2 regions of the Paraburkholderia sp. BR13444 genome follow, and region 2 is predicted to be linked to the other one. Evidence: predicted binding sites of a transcription regulator. Region 2 holds the regulator's gene; the other holds the start of a gene.
What was found. Region 2 encodes FNR, which switches genes on or off when oxygen is low (the NO sensors DNR and NnrR bind a similar motif). Its sites were predicted from a motif close to TTGATNNNNATCAA; they were not measured.
Positions count from the first base shown of each region.

Region 1: the regulator FNR is predicted to act here: its motif matches at 4,571-4,584, upstream of AB3X95_RS12370 (basic amino acid/polyamine antiporter).

Region 1 covers NZ_JBFPKM010000003.1:727,446-735,110, reverse strand. The annotation lists gene AB3X95_RS12400 (GntP family permease) at 1-148, opposite strand, end outside; gene AB3X95_RS12395 (patatin-like phospholipase family protein) at 151-1,194, opposite strand; gene AB3X95_RS12390 (GFA family protein) at 1,758-2,129, shown strand; gene AB3X95_RS12385 (hypothetical protein) at 2,126-2,248, shown strand; gene AB3X95_RS12380 (response regulator) at 2,256-2,996, shown strand; gene AB3X95_RS12375 (ATP-binding protein) at 2,993-4,336, shown strand; gene AB3X95_RS12370 (basic amino acid/polyamine antiporter) at 4,714-6,135, shown strand; gene arcA (arginine deiminase) at 6,186-7,445, shown strand.
Region 2 covers NZ_JBFPKM010000022.1:91,224-98,888, reverse strand. The annotation lists gene AB3X95_RS36020 (universal stress protein) at 1-681, shown strand, start outside; gene AB3X95_RS36015 (universal stress protein) at 705-1,208, shown strand; gene AB3X95_RS36010 (universal stress protein) at 1,252-1,713, opposite strand; gene AB3X95_RS36005 (response regulator) at 1,967-2,374, shown strand; gene fnr (fumarate/nitrate reduction transcriptional regulator Fnr) at 2,391-3,173, shown strand; gene AB3X95_RS35995 (PAS domain S-box protein) at 3,296-4,396, shown strand; gene AB3X95_RS35990 (universal stress protein) at 4,430-4,900, opposite strand; gene AB3X95_RS35985 (hypothetical protein) at 5,022-5,300, shown strand; gene AB3X95_RS35980 (zinc-dependent alcohol dehydrogenase family protein) at 5,295-6,284, opposite strand; gene AB3X95_RS35975 (DUF3564 domain-containing protein) at 6,576-6,950, shown strand; gene AB3X95_RS35970 (helix-turn-helix transcriptional regulator) at 7,116-7,665, opposite strand, start outside.

The DNA.
Region 1 (7,665 bases), on a different contig from region 2:
AAATCGCGGCGGCCAGCATCGCGGCGAACGGCGCGAGCAGCAGCACGGTCCAGCCGCGGTATGCGAAGGCGATCAGCAGCGCGAGACTCGCGAGCATGCCAAAGAGTCCGAGACCGATCGCGAGCGGGGACACGGTGATGACTTCCATGGTCAGACTCCCTCGAGCAACGCGTCGAAATCCAGCGAGGAGCGCACGCCGATCGAATCGGCGTGCTCGATGAGGAACGCGTCCGCGGCGCGTCGGCCTTCGTCGCGCAGCATCGTCAGAAAGCTCCACTCGGCGTTCAGTTTCGACGAGTAGCCGAGTTCGGTCATCAGCTCGCTCGAGATCCGATGGATCCGCATCGCCGCCCAATGGCGGCCTTCGTCGCTGCCGGCGTCCGCGGCGCGCCGCAGCAGCGCGATCATGCGCAGCTCTTTCAGCAGCGGCGCGTTGAAGGCGACTTCGTTCAGGCGGCTGATGATGTCGCGCGCGGTGCGTGGTGTTTCATCCCGCACGACGGGATTGACCTGGATCAGCAGCGTATCGCTCGACGTGCATTCGCGTACCAGCGGCGTGATGGTCGGATTCCCGGCGTAGCCGCCGTCCCAGTAGTATTCATCGTCTATCTGCACGGCCTGGAACAGCGTGGGCAGGCAGCCGGAAGCGAGCAGCACGTCGGGCGTCAGGTCGCCATTGCGAAACACACGCGCCTGGCCCGTGCGCACGCGCGTCGCTGTGATGAACAGCTTGATCGGCGCGTCGCGCAGATGCCCGAAATCGATAGAGTCCTGCAGAATCTTCGCCAGCGGATGGACGCCGCGCGGGTTCAGGTCGTACGGAGAAAACATCCGCGCCGCGAGGTCCATCGCGATGAAGAACGGCGAGTAGTCGAGCGTCCAGCGGCCCATCAATACGTCGAACGGGCTGCGGCGAAACGGGCTGTACACCGATGCTTCGAATACTCGCCGCCAGAACGCTTCGAGCGCGGCGCGCGCGCCGGCCGCGCCGCCCACCTGGTAGCCGCTTACCAGCACCGCGGCGTTCATCGCACCAGCCGACGTACCCGATATCCCTTCGATCTGCAGCCACGACTCTTCGAGCAAACGGTCGAGGACGCCCCATGTAAAAGCACCGTGCGAACCGCCACCCTGCAATGCGAGATCGATAAGGGCCGGTTCGCGGCGAGAGGGTTGGTTTTTTCTTGCAGCCAAGACGACTCCCGTGATGAGGAGTGCTCCATTTCGAGCTGACGCCGCATGCGCGGCGGACGAATGAACTGCTGGCCAACGCTTTGAATTACCGAATGACGTGAGGCGTGTTTCAGAGGCGAAGCATCGCACTGCACCATTGGTATTGGAAGTGGCTAGTGATTAAAAGTCAAGCGTATTCGAGGCGCCGCGCGATTGTGGCTGGCAATGCCGGCCAGTCAGGCGGCACAGAGAAAGCCGGTTGGTCACGCCGAGGTCAAAAACAGCGTGTAAGGAGGCCGGCTGGCGCGCCCCGCCGAGGCGCTCACATAATCATGGATAAGCGGAGTATCTTTGCAGGGGGAGCCCGACAATGCGGCGGCAATGAATCAACCCGCATTATCCGTTTTGCGCGTGCCGCTTAAATGCTAATTCGCGCGCGCTTAAACTTCGCTGTTTCGCCTTGCGCTAATTGCCACGGCTTATTGCAATGTAATGTATCGTCTCGGCGGCCGGATACATTACGACATAATTCGACTGATGAACCAGGCTATAAAAGCAGGCATCGTCAAATCACGGAGATCACCATGAGCGCCGGGTTGCTGCAAGGGTCCTGTCACTGCGGGGCCGTCAAGTTCGAAGTTCGCACCGAAATCGTTCCGGCCGGCCGCTGTAACTGCAGCCTGTGCCGCCGCAAGGGCGCGCTGATGACGCCGCCCTTTCCCGCGAGTCAACTGAAGATTCTGAGTGGCGAGGATTCGCTGACGCTGTACCAGTTCAACACGAAGGTCGCGAAACACTACTTCTGCAAGCATTGCGGCATCTATCCTTTTCATCAGACGCGCAGGGATCCGCTGCAATGGCGCGTCAATATCGGCTGCCTCGACGGGGTCGATCCTTATGCGCTCGAAGCCAGCGTGGCCGACGGCGCGAGTCTTTCCGTGCTGGAGGACGCATGAAACGCCTGTTTGCCATCGCCGTGTTCGTCGTGGGCGGCTTCGCGGCGGAACTCGCGCATCCGTTGCAGTGTTCACTGATCCAATCGAGCGGCGTGCAACTCAAACGCCGCGGCGGATAATCCGTCGATGGAAACCTCCGACCACGTACTGATCGTCGACGACGATCGCGGTATCCGCGAACTGCTCGCGGGATATCTCGAGAAAAACGGCGTGCGCGTCACGCTCGCGGCCAATGGCCGCCAGATGCGCGCCGCGCTCGAGAACGGCGCGCCCGACCTGATCGTGCTCGACCTGATGCTGCCCGGGGAAGACGGCCTCGTGCTGTGCCGCGAGCTGCGCGCGGGCAAGTTCCGCGCGGTGCCGATCCTGATGCTGACGGCGCGCAGCGAGGAAGCGGACCGGATCGTCGGGCTCGAAATGGGCGCCGACGATTACCTGACCAAACCGTTCGCCGCACGCGAGCTGCTCGCGCGAATCCGCTCGGTGCTGCGCCGCGCGCGCATGCTGCCGCCCGGCATGGAAGTGACGGAGTCGGCGCCGATGCTGTGCTTCGGCGACTGGCGGCTCGACACGACCGCGCGCCATCTGCTCGACGCGGACGGCACCGAAGTGGCGTTGAGCGGCGCGGAGTACCGTCTGTTGCGCGTGTTTCTCGATCACCCGCAGCGCGTGCTCACGCGCGACCAGCTGCTGAACCTGACCCAGGGACGCCAGGCCGATCCGTTCGACCGCTCGATCGATCTGATGGTGAGCCGCCTGCGTCAGCGCCTGCGCGACGGCGCGCGCGAGCCGCGCTACATCAAGACGCTGCGCAGCGAGGGCTATGTGTTTTCGGCAGCGGTCACCGCGATCGGAGATCCGCAATGAACGTTTCTGCGTCACCGTCGTTGCTGCGCTGGCCGCATTGGCCGCGCACACTGTTCGCGCGGCTCGCGGTGATTCTGTTCGTCGGGCTCGCGCTCGCGCAGGCGCTGTCGTTCTGGCTCACGATGACCGAGCGCGACCAGACGATGACCAACATCATGATGGGCTATATCGAGCGCGAAGTGGCGAGCTCGGTCGCGCTGCTCGATCATCTACCGCCCGACGAGCGCGCCCAGTGGCTGCCGCGGCTTGCGCGGCGCAGCTACGAGTTCGTGCTCGGCGAGGGCGTGGCCGGCGCACCGGTCGATGCAAGCCTGTCGGCGCGCGTCGCGCAATCGATCGGCGACGGCATCGGCACGCGCTATCCGTTGACCGTCAACGCGGTGCCAGGCGATCGCGAGCGTCTGCAGGTGCACTTGAAACTGAGCGACGGCACGCCGCTCACCATCGATCTGCGGCCGATGCCCGGCGCACCGTTGTCGCGCTGGCTGCCGCTCGTGCTGACGCTGCAATTGCTCGTGCTCGGCGCCTGCTGCTGGCTGGCGGTGCGGCTCGCGACGCGCCCGCTCAATCAGCTCGCAGTCGCGGCCGACACGCTCGGCCCCGACCTGAAGGCCGACCGTCTGCCCGAAGCCGGCCCGTCCGAAGTGGCGCGCGCCGCGCGCGCGTTCAACGCGATGCAGGATCGGATCGCCACGTACATGACCGAGCGCATGCAGATTCTCGCGGCGATTTCGCACGATCTGCAGACGCCGATCACGCGCATGCGTCTGCGCGTCGACACGATGGACGACGACAGCGAAGCCGCGAAGCTGCGCCAGGACCTGCAGGAAATGGAGGCGCTGGTCAAGGAAGGGGTCACGTATGCGCGCACGATGCACGGCACGACCGAAGTGCCGCGCCGCATCGATCCCGATGCACTGTTCGATAGCCTCGTCTGCGATTACGTGGACGCCGGTCAGCAAGTGTCGCTGCAGGGCCAGTTCGGCCAGTCGCTGAGGTTGCGTCCACAGGCGTTGAAGCGCATCGTCGGCAATCTGGTCGATAACGCGCTGAGGTATGCCGGCGCCGCGCATATCGAGATCGGCGCGTTGCACGATGGCGAGGCGACCGTGTCGGTGCTCGATCGCGGTCCCGGCATTCCGGCCGAGTCGCTGGAGACGGTGTTCGAGCCGTTCGTGCGACTCGAAGATTCGCGCAATCGTCAAACGGGCGGCACGGGGCTGGGGCTCGCGATCGCGCGGCAACTCGCGCTCGCGATGGACGCGACGCTCACGCTGCACAACCGCGTTGGCGGCGGTCTTGAAGCGCGGCTGACGTTGAGGAAGTTGCGCGAGTCATAGTTGGACCCAATCCCCGCCACAGCGAAAGCGTCATCAGGCTTGGACCATCGATGACTTTCGCGCGTCATCTCGAGCTGTCGCTCAGCTGCTTATCAGTAGTTCTGAGCGACTACATTTTCAGCTCGCTTCAGCGATTCCCCATCATTCGAGAAAACCGCGTTGGTGATGCGACACGTCGCATCATTGTTAAATCATCGATATTGAATGCGATTTATCGATGCGAGCGGCGATAAATTGACAAACGTCAACGGACAGACCATTCTTTTCGTGTGGTGGTTGCAGAGTAACGCGGCTGATCGACAGCAAGATTGGCCGAGAGACACGTTTCGTTCGAATCTGATTACAGATCCGTGTTGGGTCACTAAAAAGGAATCCGAATGGCGTCCACTCCACAAAAGCTTTCAAAAATGCAACTCACCGGGATGGTCGTGGGCGGCATGGTCGGAGCCGGGATATTTTCCCTACCGCGTACCTTCGCCGATGCCACCGGTCCGCTGGGCGCCGTGATCGCATGGCTGATTGCGGGCACGGGCATGTATATGCTGGCGCGCGTGTTTCAGACGCTGGCGGAAAGAAAGCCAGAACTGGACGCCGGCGTGTTTGCGTATGCGAGAGCGGGCTTTGGCGACTATCCGGGCTTTCTTTCCGCATTTGGCTACTGGATCAGCAGTTGTATCGGCAATGTTTCTTACTGGGTGCTGATCAAGTCGACACTCGGCGCATTTTTTCCGGTGTTCGGCGACGGTAATACGGTCGTCGCGATCGTCGTTGCTTCGATCGGCATCTGGCTATTTCATTACATGATCCTGAAAGGCGTGCAGCAGGCGGCCTTCATCAACAGTATTGTTACGGTCGCCAAGATCATTCCGATCCTGGTGTTCATTCTGATCCTGTTGTTCGGCTTTCGGATGGATCTGTTCCAGGCCAACCTGTACGGCGGCGGTCTCGAAGGCAATATCTTCGAGCAGGTGCGGGCCACGATGCTGGTCACCGTGTTCGTGTTTATCGGCATCGAAGGGGCGAGCGTTTATTCCCGTTATGCAAAGAAGCGCTCCGACGTCGGGCAATCGACGATATTCGGCTTCATCGTCGTCTCCTCGCTGATGGTGCTCGTGACGATGCTGCCTTATGCGGTGCTCGAGCGCGTGGACATTGCGGCGATGCGGCAGCCGTCGATGTCTGCGGTGCTCGAAGCGGTGGTCGGTCACTGGGGCGCCGTTTTCGTCAGCATAGGTCTGCTGATTTCGGTGCTCGGCGCTTATCTGGCCTGGTCGTTGATCTGCGCCGAAGTGTTGTTCTCGGCGGCGAGAACCGAAGACATGCCTGCGATCTTCGGCAAGGAAAACATCAACAAGACGCCGGCTAATGCATTGTGGCTGACCAACATCGTGGTGCAGTTGCTCGTCATCAGCACGTACTTCTCGCGCGACGCATTCGCGCTGATGTTGAATCTGACGAGCGCGATGTCGTTGATTCCGTACCTGCTCGTCGCGCTGTTCGGATGCATGAACGCGAATCGCGGCGACGGTTACGACCTTCGCGCCGACGAGCGCCGGCGCGACCTGATCATGGCCGCGATCGCCGTGATCTATACCGCATTCATGATCTTCGCGGGCGGCCTGAAATTCATTCTGCTTGCCGCGGTGCTGTACGCGCCCGGCACAGCTCTTTATTTTTGGGCGCGACGAGAGCAGAGCAAGAACGTTTTCATCGTTTCCGATTGGTTCATCTTTACCGTCATCGTCATTGGCGCGATCATCGGCATCTACGCCCTCGTAACCGGAAGGATCACAATCTAACGACATCAGATTGAACAGAGCGGGTCACCACTGATATTCAGGAGGTCATCATGGCGAACACGGACGCGAAAGCGGGTGAATTGGGCGTCTACTCGGAAGTCGGGCAGCTGCGCAAAGTGATGGTCTGCGCACCGGGGCTCGCGCATCAGCGTCTTACCCCGAGCAATTGCGATGAACTGCTGTTCGACGACGTACTGTGGGTCGAGAACGCGAAGCGCGACCACTTCGACTTCGTCACGAAGATGCGCGACCGTGGCGTCGAAGTGGTGGAGATGCACAATCTGCTCTCCGAAACGGTCGCGGTGCACGAAGGCAAGAAATGGATTCTGGACAACCAGGTGGTGCCGAACCAGGTCGGCCTCGGCTTTATCGATGAATTGAGAAGCTATCTGGAAGGGCTCGACAATCGCAAGCTGGCCGAAACGCTGATTGGCGGGCTATCCACGCACGACTTCCCGGAAGCGCACGGCGGCAAGGCGCTGGAAGTTGCGAAGGAAGCGGCGGGCGGTACCGAATATCTGCTGCCGCCGTTGCCGAACACGCTGTACACGCGCGACACGACCTGCTGGATCTATGGCGGCGTCACGCTGAATGCGCTGTACTGGCCGGCCCGTCACGAAGAGACGATCCTGACCACGGCGATCTACAAGTTCCACCCCGACTTCGCGGGCAAGGTCAACGTGTGGTGGGGCGATCCGACCCAGGATCACGGTCTCGCCACGCTGGAAGGCGGCGACGTGATGCCGATCGGCAAGGGCGTCGTGCTGATCGGCATGAGCGAGCGCACTTCGCGTCAGGCCATCAGTCAACTGGCGGCAACGCTGTTCAAGAAGGGCGCGGCCGAGCGCGTGATCGTCGCGGCGATGCCGAAGATTCGCGCGGCGATGCACCTCGATACAGTGTTCACGTTCGCCGATCGCGATTGCGTGCTGGTGGCCCCGGACTTCATGGCGAAGACGCGCACCTATTCGTATCGGCCGAGCAGTCATCCGAGTGGCGTCGAATTGCACGCCGAAAACAAGCCGTTCACCGATGTCGTCGCCGAGGCGCTCGGGCTCAAGCATCTGCGCGTAGTCGAGGCGGGCGGCAGCGACTATCAGCGCGAGCGCACGCAGTGGGATAGCGGTGCGAACCTCGTGTGCGCGGCGCCGGGCGTCGTCTATGCATACGACCGCAACACGTACACGAACACGCTTTTGCGCAAGCAGGGCATCGAGGTGATTACGATCGTCGGTGCGGAGCTGGGCCGTGGACGTGGCGGCGGTCACTGCATGACCTGCCCGATCATTCGCGATGCGGTCGACTATTGATCAGCCAGGCGGTCCGGCTTGAAGTCGAACTTCCTTTTACTATACTTTTTAACGACTTAGAGGCAGGCCTGAAATATCGAATTTGGCATCTCGCGATTTGCAAGGATTACGTTCGATAGACCAGCGATCGCTGCAATGAAGTTCGAGTTAATGAATCTGCGAGTAGCTGGACGATTACTTTTCACGTCAATCACGTGAATGCCCGGAGCTTTCTTCCACC
Region 2 (7,665 bases):
ACCGCCGACTACTATGCGGAGCACCAGCGCCGGCGCCACGAGCGTGCCAGCGCGCTGGAGCGGCTGTTTCGCGCGGAACTCGCGCGCGCGAACGTCGATGGCCATTGGATCGCCGCGAACGGCTACGCGAACGACGTCGTGCCGCCCTATGCGCGGGTCGCCGATCTGATCGTGCTCGGCCAGCCCGACCCGACCGACCCGGAGGCGTTCGTCGCCGAACAGTTCGTCGAGCACATCGTGCTGTCGGCCGGGCGGCCGGTGTTGCTGGTGCCGTCGAGCGGCACCTTCGCGGCGCCGGGCCGCCACGCGCTGATCGCGTGGGACGGCAGCCGCGAAGCGACCCGCGCGATCCACGACGCGCTGCCGTTCCTCGCGCACGCGGCCAAAGTGACGCTGCTGACGGTTCATTCGTCGGCCGATCGTCCGCCGCAGGGCACGGCTGCCGGCGACGACATCGCACTCACCGTCGCGCGTCACGGCGTCAAGATCGACGTGCGCGAGCTGAGCGTCGCGGACCGCGCGCCGGTCGGCGACGCGCTGCTGTCGCAGGCGGCCGACCTCGGCTGCGACCTGATCGTGATGGGCGCCTACGCGCATTCGCGTCTGCACGAAGTCGTGCTGGGCGGCGCAACGCGCACGATGCTCGAATCGATGACCGTGCCGGTGCTGTTGTCGCACTGAAGTGCGCGCTTAAGGAGCCCGCCATGTTTCACCGCCTACTCGTCGCGCTCGACGGCAGCGCCACGGCCTCGCGCGCGTTCGACGCCGCGCTGACCCTCGCCGCCGAATCGGGCGCCGAGCTGATGCCGCTGTACGTGATCGACGTACCCATCATCCCTTACGACGCGCCCGGCTTCGATCCTTCCACGATCGAGGACGCGTTCATCGAGGAAGGCAAGCGGATCGCGGCCGACGCGCAGAGCCGGATGACCGCACGCGGGGTCAAGGGCACGGCCCGCACCGTCGAAGCCGCGACCACCGGCGAAGACGTCGCGCATCGCATCGTCGAGACGGCGCGCGAATGGCACGCCGATGCGATCGTGATGGGCACACACGGCCGCCGCGGGCTTCAACGGCTGATGCTCGGCAGCGTCGCCGAGCGCGTGCTGCGCCGCGCCTGTTGCCCGGTGCTGATGATTCCCGCGCAGGCGAGCGGCGCGACGCGCGTCCAGCCAGCCCCGGACAGCGCCGACAGCGGACACGCCTGAGCGAACTCTCCTGAGCCGCTAGAAACTGGCTCTGCGCGGCGCTTCAGGGCCGAGGGTGGGCTTGTTCGTCATGCCGCACGATCAGCACCGGTATGTCGGTCGACCGCACCAGTGACTCCGCGACGCTGCCGAGCAGAAAGCGCTGCACGCCACGGCGGCCATGCGTGCCCATCACGATCAGATCGGCCTGGATTTCGTCGGCGACGCGCGCGAGCACCGCCGACACGTTTTCGGCGTAAGCGTCGATCACCCGCACGCCGCCCGGCACCTGCGCCTCGCGCAACAGCTCGCGCGGGCCATCGAGCGCGCGGCTGGCGAAATCTTGCGCCGCGCCCGCCGGTTCCGGCTCGAAAGCCACGTCGGCATTGTCCGACCACTTGCCGTGCCCCACCACGCAGCAGGCTTCGAGCGTGGCGCCCGTCAGCTTCGCGAGCTTCAGCGCCTCGGCGAAGGCGCGCTGCGCGCTGGGACTGTCGTCGAGTGCAACCAGAATTCGTGCATACATGTCGGACTCCCTCTGAAAGCGCTGGCATGACCCGAAGTGGTGCCCTCGCGCATTTGCACCGACAGTGTGAAGCGCGCCCCGCCAGTCGGCTTGACGCAGGTCAACGGGCCGCCGCTCGGTGCCGCCGCGCCGCTGCTGGACGACATCGCCAGCAACCCACTAGGAATATTCCTACAACCACCACCTGAACTCCTAGCACCGCTTAAAGCGCTGCCGATATATTTCCAAGATTAGGTCGCCAATACTGGTCGGTATGGACACCGCCCCGTCAGCCACCGTATCGAGAATCTTCCTCGTCGACGATGCGGTCGAGGTCCGGCGCCGGCTTGCTTGCCTGATCGCGCTGATTCCCGGCATCGAAATCGCGGGCGAGTCGGCGGGCGTCGAGCACGCGTTCGACGACATCGTCGCGAGTCGCGCCGATGTCGCGGTGCTGGACCCGTGCTTCTCGGGCAAGACCGACCTCCTGCTGCTCGCTGCGCTAGCGCGGGTGCGGCCGTCCATCGTCAGCATCGTGCTGACCAATCATGACGCGACGGCGTTTCGCCGCGCGTGCGAAGCGGCGGGCGCCGACTTCTTCTTCGACAAGACCTCGGAGTTCGAGCTCGCCTGCCGCGCCATCGAAGCGATTGCCTATGCGCGTCGTGCGCATCGGGTCTGACCGCCAGGAGCCGATCATGCAAGTTGCCGCAGTCCGTGAACCCCGCCACGACGCGCCTCGCACCTCGCACGTGGTACCGATCCACGTCGCGCCCAGCACCGCGGCGGCACGCCACGCCGTCACGCGCTGCTCCACCTGCGCGATGCGCGCGATCTGCATGCCGCCCGAGCTGACACCGGACGAACTGAGCAGGCTCGATGCGTTGATCTGCTCGACGCGCTCGATCAAACGCGGCGACGCGCTGTATCGCGCGGGCGACGAGTTTCAAAGCATCTACGCGATACGCGCCGGCTCATTCAAAACCGTGGTCATGCATCGCGACGGTCGCGAGCACGTGACTGGCTTCCAGATTGCCGGCGACTCGCTTGGCCTCGACGGCATCGGCGAGGCCAAGCAGAACTGCGATGCGATCGCGCTCGAAGATAGCGTCGTATGCATCATTCCGTTCGCGCAGCTCGAGGCGATCTGTCGCGAGATCAAACCGATGCAGCATCACATCTATCAGATGATGAGCGGCGAGATCGTGCGTGAATCGAGCCAGATGATGCTGCTCGGCACGATGACCGCCGAGCAGCGCGTCGCGACGTTCCTGCTGAATCTGTCGAAGCGCTTCAAGGCGCGCGGCTTTTCCGCCGCGGAGTTTCATCTGCGCATGACGCGCGAGGAAATCGGCTGCTTTCTGGGCATGAAGCTCGAAACGGTGAGCCGGATGTTCTCGAAGTTCCAGCGCGAGCACCTCGTCAAGGCGAACGGCAAAACGATCCGCATCGAAGATCCGGAACGACTGTCTCGGGTCTGAGCACCGGCGCGACGCCCGCCCCACGTTCGTTCGCGGGACATGCCGGGTGGAACAGGCGCTCCTGAACTGATATAACTCAGTGCGTTGCGGTACGCGACCTTGCGTGGCCGCCCGGAGGAGCGATGGGTCTATCGAGCGGCGAGTCTTCCTGCTTCACCAGTGCTGCGTCGGGGTCGGACGTGTCCGTCGAGGATCGCTATTTCATGTTGGTCGAGGCGGTGCAGGACTACGCGATCTTCATGCTGGACCCCGCCGGCCGCGTCACCAGCTGGAATCCCGGCGCACAGCGCATCAAGGGCTACACGCCCGAAGAAATCATCGGCCAGCATTTCTCGAAGTTCTATACCCCGGAAGACATCGCGGCCGGCAAGCCCGCGCGCGAACTGGAAACCGCCGCAGCCGTAGGCCGCGCCGAGGACGAAGGATGGCGTGTGCGTCGCGACGGCTCGCGTTTCTGGGCTAATGCGGTCGTTTCCGCCGTGCACGATGCGTCGGGCGCGCTGCTCGGCTTCGCCAAGGTCACGCGCGATCTGACCGAGCGCATGCGTCTTGCGGAACTCGAACGCGCGAGTCAGGTATCCACGCACACGCACATCGCCCGTGAAAACGAGCAGAAACGTATTGCACGCGAACTGCACGACGATCTCGGCCAACGGCTGACGGCGCTAAAAATGAGCGTCGCGCTGCTCGAAGCGAAGCTGAACAAGCAAGCCGACACTGAGCCGCTTGCGGCGCAAACGCGCGAGCTGCAACAGCAGATCGACTGGATGGCCGCTTCGCTGCGGCGCATCGCCGCCGATCTGCGCCCCCCGCTGCTCGACGACCTCGGACTCGCCGCCGCGCTCGACTGGCTGGCCGAAGACTTTACGAAACGCTACAACGTGCGCTCGAGCGTGCATCTCGAACCGGCCGAGCCGGTATGCGGCGAATTCGCGGCGACGGCGCTGTTTCGCATCGTTCAGGAGGCGTTGACGAACGTCGCGCGGCACGCCAAGGCGAGGCGCGTACGCATCGACATGATCTGCGCGGGCCCGATCGTATCGCTCGATATCGACGATGACGGCGTGGGTGTCACGCTGGATCATGCGCAGGGAACACATTCATTCGGGCTGCTTGGCATTCGCGAACGTGTGCGGCAGTTGCGCGGCAACGTATCGTTCATCAGCTCGCCGGGCCATGGTTTCAGGATCTCGATCCAGATACCAGCCGACGCGCTCGTGTAGTGCTCCCACGCGGCCGCGCCCCGCTACCGCGGATTACTTCTCGGGCGCTTCCTCGCTGATCTGCTCGCGCATCAGCAACACCGGACAGGTCGAGAAACGCAGCACCCGCTCCGCCACGCTGCCGATCACGAGGCGCCGCACGCCGCGTCGCCCATGCGTGCCCAGCACGAGCAGATCGGCGTGGACGTCCTCGCCGTGGCGCAGCACGATCGTGGCGACGTCGTCGGACAGGCTCTCCGACTCGATCATCGCGGGCCGGCAACGCACGTCGGCGGCGGCGCAGGCCTGCTCGGCCTCCTCGAGCACCGAGTGGCCGTCCTGGCGCAATGCTTCGACTAGCGCGAGCGGGTCGTAATAGCCGGCATAGGAAAAGATCGGCGTCTTGTCGACTACATAAACCGGATGCACGACGGCCTTCGTCAACGCGGCGAGATTCACCGCTTCTTTCAGCGCGCGTTTCGAAAAGCTACTGCCGTCCAGCGCGACGAGGATATGTTGGTACATGCCGATTCTCCACTGAGGTTGGATTTGTCAACGCGCGTGGCGCGCCCCTGCTACAGATAAATGGGCCCGCCCGCACTGGCCGGATGCGGCGTGCCGCGCGTATGCGGCGACGGTGAGCCGCGTGCTGGTCGCGGTCGACGAGACGAAAGCGCGCATCCGCGGCGACGAACTGCCGGGCGACATGCGTGGCGAGCGCCAGTCCTGTGCCGCCCGCGGACGCGATCATCACGCGGTGGAAGGTGTTGCGCTCGGCAGCAGTGTTCATCGGCTTTCCTCGGATCGTCGCGCCGCGCCTCGGCCCGTGACGGGGCGCCCAACGGTGCGCGCTTACATAATGAACGCCGGCGCGGCGGGCGGCTTGATCTGCATCAAGCGACCATGGCTCGCGAACAAATCATGAGCGGACCGCGAGCACGGCCGCGCCGGTCAGCTTGCCGTGGCGCAGATCGTCGAGCGCGCGGTTCGCGTCGCACAACGGGTAGGTGGTCATCTCGATCGCGAGCCGGGTCTCCGCGGCGCTGCGCATGAACGCAAGCCCATCGTCGCGGGTCAGATTGGCGACCGATACGACGCGCCGCTCGCCCCACAGAAACGCGTACGGGAACGACGGAATATCGCTCATATGAATCCCGCCGCACACCACCACGCCGCCCTTCGCGACCGCCTGCAGCGCCAGCGGCACCAGTGCGCCGACCGGCGCGAACAGCAGCGCGGCGTCGAGTTCGCTGGGCGGCGCCTCGTCGCTGCCGCCCGCCCATGCCGCGCCGAGGCGCAGCGCGAGTTGCTGGGCCGCGTGATCGCCGGGACGCGTGAACGCATAGACGGTGCGCCGCCGGTGACGCGCGACCTGCGCGACGAGATGCGCGGCCGCGCCGAAACCGTAGATGCCGATCCGTTCGGCGTCGCCCGCCATGCTCAACGTGCGATAGCCGATTAGACCCGCGCACAGCAGCGGCGCGGCCTCGATATCGCTGTAGTGCGGCGGCAGATGGAAGCAGTAGCGGCTATCGGCGACCGTGCGCTCGGCATAGCCGCCGTCGATCGTGTAGCCGGTGAAGCCGGCGTCTTCACAGAGATTTTCGCGGGCGGACAGACAGTAGCGGCAGTGACCGCAGGTGCGCCCGACCCACGGCACGCCGACCCGTTCGCCCACGTTGAAACCGCTGACGCCCGCGCCCAACTCGGCCACCACGCCGACGATTTCGTGGCCTGGAATCACCGGCCGCTTCGGATGCTCGAGGTCGCGATCGACCAGATGCAGGTCCGTGCGGCACACGCCGCAGGCATGAACGTCGATCAGAATCTCGCCGGCGCCGGGCCGCGGATCCGGCACTTCCCGCTCGGTCAGGGTCGCCGAGCTGCCGTCGAACACCATCGCTCGCATCGGGTTGCTCCTTCAGACGCTTCGGCGGCGGCACGCTGGCGTCATGCAGATCGCGAGCTGCGCGCCGCTTTCATCAGATCAGCATAGGCGTGCCATTGTGTCGCGCGATCGGTCGCCGCCCTAAACCGTTTGATCGAGGTCAATAAGGGCCGTTTCGCCGCCCGTACACTGATCTTATTCCTGATAGGTGACCCGTGCCGTGATTGCGGGAATCCGAGCTTATCTGCTCGCGGGCGCGGCGGGGTACTTAGCCACTACGAGAATCAGTCAGTTATATTGCGGAGACTTGTCATGCGTTTGACCGTTCATCTCGACACGTTCGATCGTGTCAACCCGATGGCCTTCGCGATTCTCTGGCTCGACAAGGACACGCGGCAATGGTCGCGCGAAGGTCATTTCGGGCTCGAGTTGCCCGAATGGGGCGCTTTGCATGTGGATTGCGGCGATACGCTCGTGTGCGCGCCGCATAGCACGGTGCCGGTCTGCGTGCTCGAGGGGCTCGAACTGAACCAGCTCGACGGGCCGTTCGAAGGCGAGGTCGGCCGCGTGCAGTGGTGCGCCGAACGCGGCCGCAGCCTGATGTGCGGCCACTGGCGCGTGCAATGCATCGACGTGGAACGGACGGAAGCGGAAAACAGCGTATTCGCAAGCGACGAAAACGCCTGAATCGGGGCGTCGCAAGCGGGGAGGTGATCGCCATGGCTCTCGTCGCTGATCTCGATGGCGTGCGGCAAGCGTACGCTTTGCGCTTCGTCCGTACGCCGTGAGCCTATTTCACGCGACTGCGGCTCGATCAGCAATGGGGCGACGGCACCACCGCTCCGTACCGCCTTAGACGTTACGAAAAGAGGCCTCGAGCTGCGTCAGGTTATGGACATCGAGTTTCGCGTAAATTTTTCGCACGTGGTCGATCACAGTGCTTTCGCGAATACCCATCAATTGCGCAATATCCCCATGCGAGTGCCGGAGCAACAGGTAAATGCAGAGTTGCCGCTGCCGTTCGCTCAAGCCAAGCTGAAATCCCCGCGTCTCGATTTCGAACGCGAGCGGAGGGAAATGCTCAGTGTAGATAGCGATACATGCGTGGTCCGCGCTCGCTGCTGCGTGGTCGAAGCGATACGCCCTGAACGTAAATCGACCTGCGCCGTTGAACCGTTCCAGGAAAGGTGGCGCTGCGGCGCAGCCTCGCCAGATTCCGTTGAAATTGGCGAGTAGCGGCGCTAGCCAACCCGGGAGCCGTGTGTGTTGCGCGCGGCTGGCCGACTCTCCGCCTGCCAGCGCAAGCATCCGCATGCCGTCCTCATTCTGCAACATGATCTTGCCGGTGTCGTCGACCACGATAACCGACGAACGACCATCTTCCGTGTGATTGGAATGCCGG